2 regions of the Phascolarctobacterium faecium genome follow, and region 2 is predicted to be linked to the other one. Evidence: riboswitches for the same ligand, from Rfam matches in the RefSeq annotation. Region 2 holds a riboswitch; the other holds the start of a gene.
The links. Region 2 has a riboswitch for cobalamin ahead of cbiD (cobalt-precorrin-5B (C(1))-methyltransferase CbiD). Riboswitches for the same ligand answer to the same signal wherever they lie in the genome.

Region 1: it holds a riboswitch for cobalamin, as region 2 does, so the genes downstream of both, PFJ30894_RS02555 (sirohydrochlorin cobaltochelatase) here and cbiD (cobalt-precorrin-5B (C(1))-methyltransferase CbiD) in region 2, are expected to answer to the same signal.

What each region holds. Positions count from the first base shown of each region.
Region 1 is NZ_AP019004.1:517,418-523,105, forward strand. It holds gene PFJ30894_RS02545 (dipeptidase) at 1-825, opposite strand, end outside; gene dcuC (C4-dicarboxylate transporter DcuC) at 896-2,269, opposite strand; gene PFJ30894_RS02555 (sirohydrochlorin cobaltochelatase) at 2,483-3,382, opposite strand; cobalamin riboswitch at 3,503-3,676, opposite strand; gene PFJ30894_RS02560 (hypothetical protein) at 3,807-4,511, opposite strand; gene PFJ30894_RS02565 (metal-dependent transcriptional regulator) at 4,536-4,904, opposite strand; gene PFJ30894_RS02570 (hypothetical protein) at 5,104-5,595, opposite strand.
Region 2 is NZ_AP019004.1:1,776,327-1,782,014, reverse strand. It holds gene PFJ30894_RS08695 (MotA/TolQ/ExbB proton channel family protein) at 1-583, shown strand, start outside; gene PFJ30894_RS08690 (ExbD/TolR family protein) at 583-996, shown strand; gene PFJ30894_RS08685 (energy transducer TonB) at 993-1,904, shown strand; cobalamin riboswitch at 1,958-2,086, shown strand; gene cbiD (cobalt-precorrin-5B (C(1))-methyltransferase CbiD) at 2,256-3,398, shown strand; gene cobI (precorrin-2 C(20)-methyltransferase) at 3,404-4,105, shown strand; gene cobM (precorrin-4 C(11)-methyltransferase) at 4,105-4,890, shown strand; gene PFJ30894_RS08665 (cobalt-precorrin 5A hydrolase) at 4,892-5,688, shown strand, end outside.

The DNA of each region.
Region 1 (5,688 bases), 1.2 Mb from region 2:
ATAAGGCGGGTGACTGATACCGTCGAAGTCGCTGCCGAAACCGACGTGGTCGTCATTGCCCAAAAGGTTCAGCATATAATCGATATGGCGGTACACACTGTCGATGCAGGCATTGTTATAATCTTCTTCTAGGAACTGTCCGGCAAAGGTGATACCGATCAGACCGTCATTGGCATTGATGGCTTTGATCTGGTCGTCATTGAGATTACGTGGATGACTGCAAAGTGTTTTGGCATTGGAATGGGTAGCAATGATTGGCTTGGTAGAAGTTTCGATAACATCCCAGAAGCCCGCTGTAGCAATATGGGAAACGTCTACCAGCATGCCCAGACGGTTCATTTCTGCAACTACCTGACGGCCAAAGGTGGTCAGACCGCCGCCGCTGCATTCTTCGTTGACGCCATCGGCAATGTCGTTGCGGTTGCTCCAGGTAAGGGTGATAGCGCGCACGCCAAGCTCATAGAGCATGCGCAGGGCTTCCAGACTGCCATCGATAGCGCCGCCTTCTTCGATAGCCAGCAGAGTTGCTGCTTTGTGGTTGAGCACGTCGGCAGCATCGGCTTTAGTTAAAACGGGAAGTACGTCGATGCCTTTCTCCTGCAGTGCTTTAAGCTCCTGCTTATATTTGTCGAGGAGGCAAAGCGTATAACGCAGTCCGCCGTAGTAACGGAATTCGTGGGTCGGGACAAAAATAGCGCAAAACTGCAAACCGCCGCCCAGCTCTATCTGACGTTTAATGTCGAAGTGCTGATCGTTGTCATACAGGGAAGTGCCTTTTTTGTAAAGCTCGGTAAGTGTGTCGCAGTGACAGTCGCAAATGAACATGATTTACACATCCTTTCTAAAATAAGAATAGCCGCCCGCAGGCAGCTATTCTGTTTTATCAAAATTTCAATTACCCTCTGTAATAGTAGAAGAATGTCATACCGATGTTGACAATCATTGCACCGGCCATCGGGATAGCGGTACGTTTTACCAGGTCAAACGGAGAAACGCCGCCCATGCCGGAGGATACAACGATAACTGCTGTGATCGGTGAACAGTTACGGGCAATAGAAGCCGCAAAATGCATCGGCAGAAGCATCAGTACCGGATGCAGTCCTGTATGGGCTGCAACAGCAGGTGTCAGAGCCGCAAAGGCAAAGAACGGAGCGTTGCCGCTGCCCATAACGATAGCCGAGAAGGTGATGATAGCGACCATAACGAGCATCATAGCCATCGGGCCAAAGCCAAAGCCCTGACTGCCGGAGATCAGCGCATTGATAGTACCCATGGACAGAAGGCCCTGAGCAAAAGTCTGACCGGCTACGATCAAGGTGATAACGTTAGCCATCTGCATTCCTAAACCGTCAAAGAAGGTCTGGATGTCGCCGAGAACTTTTTTGCCGTCATGCCAGCGCATGTATTCGCAGCAGGCGCCAATAAAAAGTCCAATGAACATAGCCATAACGATGTTCATTTTGATTGAGGTGATCCACAGCGGGCTGAAGGAGAGGATCAAAGCCAGCGGAATAACCGGCAGGACCGCATACCAGAGCGGCGCGCTGTCAGCCGGATCATCTTCAGCAGGTTTTTCAACTTCCATCGGCTGGACGACATGTCCGTCACGTTTATCCATATATTTTTGAGTGAAATAGTGCAGTGTGCCGACAACAACGAAAGCAACCAAAACGATCGGTACCTGGTAGTCAGTCCAGTAAACTACCGGGTTCAAGCCGGCGGTTTCAGCAGAAAGGATGGTGCCGGTATCACTGGGGCTCCAGTCGAAGCAGAGCGTAGTAGCAACAGCAGCCGTAGCAGACAGACGGCTGACACCAAGTCCGATCAGGATCGGGAACATGGTGACCATCAGCAGCATGGCCAGACCAGATGCACTGTTGATGCACAGACCGATCAGCATACCGACAACCCAGGTGCCGGATAAAACGATATAAGGTGATTTTAAAGCCAGTAAAGGACGGATAGTCAGACGAACTAAAGAACGGGAAGCGCCGATTTTGTCCATATAGCGGGCAAAAGCGCCAACTGCCATAATGTTCATACCGAGCTTGCCGGCATTAGAACTCATGGTAGCGCGAATAAATTCAAAAGCATCAAAGAAAGTAGAGCCTGTAGCGGCTTTGGCCGGTAAGATAGTACCGTAACCGAAAATGGCGGCAATATACATTAAGATCATACCGCCTAAGAATAAGACCGGTTGAGGTTTGTACTTTTTGTAGATCAGAAAGCCGACCCAAAAAGTAACAAGAGCAGAGATTACTAAACCCATTGGTGCAACACCCTTTCTTCATATATAATGTCTTTCAATGACTAAAGTATAGCATTCTAATATCTCATAAAGCAAGAGCAGCAGCAACAAAGGGTAACAAATTTACAGAAAATTTTATTAAAATAAAAACGCTGTAATATTTTTGTACTGATTTCCAGAACATAAAAGGACGTTCTTCCTTAGAAGAACGTCCTTTGGACTAACAGTAATTATTTATCTTTGAACACCGGCTTCAGCAGCAACTGCATGCTGTACATAAATAGCCTGTACTGCGGCATTGCGGCCGATACCCTGCAGGTGACCTACAGTTTTAACGCCCATTTTTTCGATCATGGATTTCCAGGAATCTTCTTCATCTCCGTACATATCGTTGTTGGCATGGTCGCCTGCAACGATCATCAGGGGGAACATATGCACAGTTTTGTAACCGCGTGCTTTGATTTGTTCCAGAACTTCGTCCACGTTAGGAGTATCCACTTCTTCAACAGTGCCAACTACTACCGGTAAACCCATTTTATCAAAGGTTTCCTGCAGCATTTTGTAGGTGTTGCCAAAGGATTGGTTGTTATCACGGGGAGAACCGTGACCCATCAAGACAACGCCTTCACCTTTGCCAAGAGTCGGGAATTGAGTCGCAACAGCGGAAGCAGCGATAGCGAAATCGTTTTTACCTACCATCAGAGGATCGCTGACAACGATGCGGTCAAAATCACCTTTGAATTTATCAACGGTGGTCAGGACTTTATGCTCATATTCTTCGCCGTGCAGCAAATGAGTCGGTTGTACGAGAATGTCTTTATAACCGGCTTTTTTCAGTTCTTTTAAGGTTGCAGGCAAATCGTTGACTTTGATGCCTTTATTTTTTTCCAATCGTTCCATGATGATGTAGGAAGTAAAAGCACGTTTAAAATCACGGTTCGGGAAAGCTTTGGCAACAGCTTCTTCGATCCCGCCGATATCTTTCGTACGGGTGTCGTCGAAGGTCGAACCGAAGCTGACTACTACGACAGCCTTGTCGTTTTTCGGTGCTTTAGCAGCGGCAGAAGTGCCCATAGTTCCCAGTGCAAAAACCATCATTGAAGCCATAACTAACATTGAAAGCAGTTTTTTCATAAATTATTCCTCTTTCCTCTGATTATTTTCTGAATAGGTAATAAAAAAACCATCCATAAATATTAGGGATGGTGATAAAACATGGTTAGACCCATGATCTTTCCCCGTCCTTCGCAGGTCACTAAGATCGCGATGCAGGTAGTTCTTCTGGCTTGACTTCATGGCTCGGCCTTCCTTCCCGGAATATTCCAGTGGTTCTATAGGCGTTGCTCCATCTTACAGCGGCGGGACCGCGCCGGCTTTTAACCGGTCTTCTCTGTTATTCCTGACGGAACCTGCATTACCGTATTCAGTTTGATATACTAAATTATAACATCTTTGAATAGAGTGTCAAGCAAATTAGGAAAAAATATCATTAAGATACAGAGGTATACAAGAATAAACACCCTTTAATTATTTAAAGGGTGTTTAGAAATTTGCAGAGTTATTTTTTTGCAGCTTTATCAAGATCCTGAACGAAAGCATTGGCCATGCGCTGCCACATATTTGTTGTATCACTGTCTGCTGTACGGCTGCGTGTATCGCGCAGACTGAAAATTATTTTTCCTGTAGCAGGGTCAAAAAGATGAAAAGCTACATCAACGTAGCCGTCATATACAGTGCTGGCCGGAACATATTCATAAACAGTTCGTTCTGCATCCCGTTCGATCCAGTTTCCTTTATTGTCTTTGACCTTTTCTTTGTAATATCTGGTACGCGGTTCTTCGTGAGCGGGGATGACCCGTCTGTTGTAACCAAATTTATGGGCGATTATTTTCAGATCAGCAGTTGGAGCAGGCGCTATTTTGGTCGATATATCTGTATAAGTGCCGCTTAAAGCATCTTTGGTCAGTTGGGAAGCATCTTCTTTGGTAATTGAAAGATTTGATTCGATGCTTGTATCAAAAACATAATCTTTTTTAGTTAAAGCTTTTTGTAAAGCACTTATTATTTTTTCGGTCGCCATATCGTCAACAGTAAAATTGCTGCCGACAGGATCGACTACACTTATGGAAACCAAATTGATGCGGTGAAGTTTATTAAAATCGTAATTGGGATTCGTCCATTTCGTTTTGTCTGCATGAGCGGCCAGCGGCAATGCCAGCATTGCGATGGCAACAGTAAGCAAAAGAAGTAATTTTTTCATCATTGTTAAAACAGCTCCTTTGAATTGTTAAGAGTTTTTGATCAGTTTTTTTATCCCGGTAAAGGTTTCGGGGCTGATAACATGTTCGATCCGGCAGGCATCTTTTTCAGCTGTTTCTTCGGATACGCCAAGATTTTCGCGTAAAAAGCGCGTCAACAGCAGATGTCTTTCCAAAACAGCGTTTGCTTTAGCGAGCCCTGTTTCAGTCAGAATGATGTTGCCGTCCGCTTCCATCAGAATGTAATTTTCGCGTTTTAAAATACTCATAGCCCTGCTGACGCTGGCTTTGGTAAAATTCATATGCGTTGCAATGTCGATAGAACGGACACTGCCGTTTTGCTGCTGCAGCATCAGAATGGTTTCCAAATAGTTTTCTCCAGATTCTTGCAAAATCATAACAAGTCCTCCGTTGGCAATAGTGCCGTTTGATTGATCGTGTAATAAAACACAGCCGGTGAAAATTAGTGAGCAGTAAGAATATTCCGGCAAATATTATCAGTACTATTTTAACATTATAAAAAGGTCTGGGCAAGTATAGTTAGAGCAGGATAAAAAACGCCTGAAGTTTTGACTTCAGGCATAGAAAAAGTAGCGGTCAAGAACGTTCGTAAACGCGTTTTGTCAGGGTTAATGTTTTCTCTAAAACAGAAGCAAATAACCCGGATGTTAATGCTGTGAAAATCATTCCAGGAAGAGCTGCTGCCAACAGAGGGTAGACTGCCTTACCAATAAAAAGACTGAGTGCAAGACGTGCTGCGGAGGAAGCGACAGCTCCTGATAACAGGTAGAAGATTTTGGTTTTTCCTAAAACTGCATATAATAAGGCAACGACTATTCGAAAAAGCATTGCAATAAGGACGTTGAAAATAGTTTGCGTACCCAGGAGTAAACCGCCGGCAGAGGCCAGAATACCTGCAAGCAGATATTTTTTGATGCCAAAAACACCGCAGATCGCTACAGCAATAGGAGCGGAGAGTTGAAATTCACTTCCTGGAATAAAGCTGGGAAGCTTAAAAGCCCCGCTGACGGCGATAAATGCTGCTAATAAGGCAATTTCACTGATTTCACGAATTTTAAAAGTAGACATAAAGATCACCTTAATTATGGTTAACTATAAACTGAAATTAAGTTTACGATAATAGTATATAAAACTTGATGGTGGTATGTCAACCATAAGAAT
Region 2 (5,688 bases):
TAAAGGCGGACTGGTAATGTGGCCACTGTTATTGTGTTCAATAATAGTTGTTACGATAGCTATAGAGCGGTATTTGTATTATAAAACTGCTGATTCTGGTTCGTTATTTACGCAGGAATTTTGTACTTTAATCAGTAAAGGTGATGTAGTAGGTGCTGAACAATTGGCGTCAGCGTCTGCTGGTGAGTGCGCACGTATTATTCGTGAGACTATGGTTTTGTCTGGCGACTGTACAAGGCACTCTGCCTATATGGAATCTCAAGCTGGGCTTGTTATAGCTAAATTGCGTAACCGCCTGCATTATCTTGGTGTTATCGTTACAATGTCTCCTTTACTTGGATTATTAGGTACTATTATTGGTATGATTGGTTCTTTCAGTATTTTTAATCTGCAGGAAGGACAACCAATGGCAATTACGGGTGGCATTGGTGAAGCCTTAATTGCAACTGCCAGCGGTTTATGTGTGGCCATTTTAGCATTATGTGCACATTCTTATTTTGCGCAGCGTCTGGATACTTCCATAACTAATATGGAACAATGCTTTTCGGCTTTGCTGGAGGCTGAAAGCAGAGGTGACATCTAATGAAACTGCGTGATAGCAGAAGCCTTAAACAACCTGAGCTAATGATAATACCAATGATCGATATTATGTTTTTTCTGCTGGTGTTTTTTATGCTTAGTACGATGTATATGGTTGATTTAAAAACAATTCCTATAAAGTTGCCTAAAGCGGAATTTTCGGCAGTTGACACTCAGACAACCTTTGCCGTTTCTGTAAAAAAGGACGGTAGCATTTGGCTTGGTGATAAACAGACTGACATTGCCAGTTTAACTATGCAGGCAAAAATGGAACAGAAAAACAATCCGCGTTTTTCAATCGTTATTAGGGCAGACAAAGATGCAGATTATGGTAAAGTCATAACTTTGCTGGATAGATTAAAAGGTGCAGGAGTTCAAAGGTTTGGTTTAGCAACGGATGTAGGAGCTGGTGAATGATGGATGACTCTAAAAAGAGGTTCCAAATAGGTTTTATTGGCTCATTAGGATTTCATTTATTTGTATTTCTTGTTTTGGCGTTTGCCGGTCTATTCGCTGCTAATCATGTTGATGATAAGATCGTCGAAATAGCAGTTTTTGGCGGTGGCGGAGGAGGCGGCGGAGGAGGCGGCAGCGGTATGAAGCCAGCCGATGCTACAGAAGCAGATTTGGCAGCAGCGAAAGCGAATGCATTGCAAAATAAACAGCATAGTGCTTCGCAGCCACAACAGCAGATAAAAAAATCCGGCCAAATAAATACTGACGATATAATTGAAAAAACTACTCGTCAGGAGCAAGTGTATCAACAACAGCAGAATAATCAAGTCAATGAAAATGTATCTGAGGAATTACAGACCCAAAGTAAAAATATTGCCGGTGCTGATGTGAAAGAAAATACTGGCAGTGGTGGTGGTTATGGTACTGGCCAAGGCAGTGGATATGGAAGCGGCAGTGGTTCTGGCAGTGGAACTGGAACAGGCGGCGGACATGGTGCTGGAGTGGGTACTGGTATAGGTGACGGAACAGGTTCTGGAATGGGTACTGGAGAGGGTGGCGGCTATGCTGGCGGTGATCCTTCGGCAAACCCTGCTATTCCTCCGCGTTTGTTAAAAAGTCGTCAACCTAGCTATCCAAGCAGCGCCAGAAGTGCCAGTATTGAAGGAACGACGACAGTGCGCATTTTGGTAGGCTACGACGGTGAAGTTGAATCTGTCATTGTCGCAGAATCTTCTGGTAATGCTGCTTTAGATGCTGCTGCTGTTGATGCATGCTATGGCTGGCGTTTTAGCGGTGCTAAAAATGGTGTTGGACAAAAAATACGTTGCTATACATATGTTCCTATTACTTTTAGGCTAAGATCAATTTAAAACTTAATAAGAATCTCCATTGGTTTTTTCTGAATTTTATGCTATAATGATACGGTAATTTGATATTATTAGGTGCCCGTGAGGGCGTAAATGGCAAGATCGGTGTAAATCCGACACGGTCCCGCCACTGTAATAACGCTGAGGCGTTTAAGTCAGGTGCCTGCCTATGTGTGAAAGCTGTATCCACGAGTGATGGAGATGGCAAGAGAGCTGTGTCTTTTAAGGATAAGTATGCGCTTGTATCTTTGTGACTTCTGTCGGAAACGGCAGGAGTCTTTTCTAATTATTAGTAAAAAATACTAGGTGGCAGAATGTCTTTAGCAAGATGTTTGTTCAGGAAGAGGTTGACGCATGGAAGAATATCAGATTTCTCAAGGGAAACGTTTGCGTTGTGGTTATACAACTGGAAGTTGTGCGACTGCAGCCTCCAAGGCTGCTGCAATGATGCTTCTGACAGGTAAACGTGTTGATTTTGTTCAGATAGATACCCCAAAAGGTATTATACTTAATTTGGAACCAGAAGATGCTGTTATTACTGAAATGAGCGTAACATGCGCTATTCGTAAGGACAGTGGCGATGATCCTGATGATACGAATGGGATATTGATTTATGCTACTGTAGAAAAAACAGCAGAAAAGGGGATAAATTTATTAGGCGGTATTGGCATTGGCTATGTAACTAAACCAGGATTGGCCTGTAATGTTGATGGACCTGCCATTAATCCGACACCTCGGAAAATGATTGTTTACGAACTTGAAAAAGTAATGAAGTCTGCAGGATATGAACAAGGGTTAAAAGTTACTATTTCAGCTCCTGAAGGCGTTGAAATTGCCAAGAAAACTTTCAATCCACGTTTAGGTATTTTAGGTGGCATTTCTATTTTAGGAACCAGTGGAATTGTTGAACCAATGAGTGAAAAAGCTTTGATAGAAACAATGTATGTGGAAATTGATACACAGGCAGCGTCTGGAAATAAAAATTTGCTGGTGTTTTTTGGCAATTATGGAGAAGACTTTACTCGTGATGTACTGGGACTTAATATTGATGATGCCGTGACCTGCAGTAATTTTGTTGGGGAACTTTTAGATTATGCGGTTTATAAGGATTTTGAGACCTTGCTGTTAATAGGCCATTCAGGAAAGCTGGTAAAACTAGGGCAAGGTGTGATGAATACCCATTCAAAATATGCTGATTGCCGCACAGAGTTAATGGCTCTTTTGGCACTGCTTACCGGTGCTAAAGTGGAAGTTGGTAAAGAAATTATCGATTGTCCGACTACAGATGAAGTAGTGAAGATTTTGCAGCGTGAAGGTATTTTTGAAGAAGTAATAAGTGGTGTTACTGAACGTATTGATTTTTACATGCAGCATCGCGTGCATGGTAAAATAAAAACGGCAGCACTGATGTTTTCTAACGTATATGGTATTTTAGGAAAAACAGCAGCTGCTGACGAACTAATTAAATTACATTTAAAGGACAAACAGGAAGGATGAAAAACATGAGAGGTAAATTGTACAGTGTAGGTATCGGACCGGGGGACCCGGAATTATTGACTTTAAAAGCAGTGCGTCTGCTCAAAGAATGTGACGTTGTTGCTTTGCCTAAAGGTGATACCGATGTCATGACTGCTAAAAATATTGTCAATCAGGTAGTTGATCTTGATAAAAAAGAACAGCTTATTATTTATATGCCGATGACAAAAGATATGGCAGTAATGGATAAAGCTCATCAGGAGGGCGCCGATGCTGTAATAAAATTGCTTGATGAAGGCAAAAATGTTGTTTTCATTACTCTTGGTTGTCCTACAGTATATGCAACCTGCATTTATGTGCATAAGCTTGTTTTAAAAGCTGGCTATGATGCCGAATTGGTTGCAGGTGTAACTTCTATTTGTGCTGTCGCGGCAAAGCTGAATGTGTCTTTATGTGAAAGGGCAGAACCGCTTATTGTGCTGCCTGGCAGTTATAAAGAAGCATCTAAATTTCTTGATGGACCTGGTAATAAGGTATTAATGAAATCTGCCAGTGAAATTGCCAGAGTACGTGACGAATTAAAAGAACGCGGGTTGATTAAGAATGCAGCCATGGTTGAACGCTGTGGTTTATCGGGAGAAAAAGTGTACCGTGATCTTAATGAGATTGATCCTAACAGCAGCTATTTTTCTGTAATCTTGGTTAAAGAAAAGGAGTTTGACAAATAATGATTTATTTTATTGGTGCAGGGCCTGGTGCCGCTGATTTAATTACTGTTAAAGGTAAAGAACTTTTGGAAAAGGCTGATCTTATTATTTATGCCGGTTCATTGGTTAATCCGGAGCTTTTGAACTATGCAAAACCGGAATGCATTATTATGGACAGTGCTAAAATGACTTTGGAAGAGGTCATTGCAGCTATGGTTCCGGCAGCACAGGCCGGTAAATTGGTTGTGCGTTTGCATACTGGTGACCCAAGTGTTTATGGTGCTCATCGTGAACAGATAGATCTTTTGCGCAGTTATAATCTTGATTTTGAAATTGTTCCGGGTGTAAGTTCTTTCTGTGCGGCTGCTGCCTGTTTAGATGCAGAGTATACTTTGCCTAATGTTAGTCAATCTGTTATTATTACCCGTATGGAAGGACGTACACCGGTACCTAATAAGCAAAAAATCGCTGATTATGCAGCTCATAAAGCAACAATGGTTATTTTTCTTTCCAGCGGTATGTTAGAAAAATTGCAGAAGGAATTGATTGCAGGCGGCTACACTGCTGATACTCCGGCTGCTATTGTTTATAAAGCCTCATGGCCTGATGAGAAAGTATGCCGTTGCACAGTAGGAACTTTGGCAGAAACTGCGAAAGAACATAATATTACTAAAACAGCTTTGATTACAGTAGGAAACTTTTTAGGCAATATTTATGACCGCAGCGAACTCTATAATCCTACTTTTGCACATGGATATCGTGCTGCTGATCCCAGCAAATTGGATTTAAAGCCAGAGGTAAAATAAAATGAAGGCTGTAGTATACTCCTTTACCAGACGTGGAGCAATGCTAAGTATAAATATTGGTGAAGCACTGCAAAAGTTTGATTTTGAAGTGCGATGTTTAACTATGCAAAAATTTGCTGAAGAAAAAATATTTTTGGAAGCGATGGATGATCATAATAAAGCTTGTGAGTATGCGTTTAAGGAGTGCCAGCTGATTGTATTTGTTGGAGCGGTAGGAATTGCAGTGAGGACGATAGCTCCATATATAAAGAATAAATTAGTTGATCCTGCTGTATTGTCTGTAGACGAAGGCGGAAACTTCGTTATACCATTATTATCAGGTCATATTGGCGGTGCTAATGGATTTGCAAAAGTCTTAGCGAAAGTAATAAAAGCTACTCCCGTAGTTACTACAGCTACAGATGTGAATAAGCTTTTTGCTGTAGACGAGTGGGCGGCACGCAATAATATGATTATTAACAGTATGAAAGCAGCGAAAGATTTTGCCGCTGCGTTAGTAGATGGACAGGTAGTTGGACTTTTTACCGATTATCCAATTATTAGTGCCTTACCACGCCAGATTGTTCTTAAAGACAAAGGGGTTACAGGTTTGGCTATTACGAAAAATAGAAATGTGAAGCCTTTTGATTTAACGGTTCAGCTTTGGCCTAGAAATATTTATTTGGGAATCGGCTGTCGTCGCGGAACAACGTTGGAAAGTATAGAAACTTTAGTTTTACCGAAACTGAAAGAACTTGGTATAGACTTACGTACTATCGTTGGTGTGGCATCTGTTGATTTAAAAAAAGATGAGGCTGG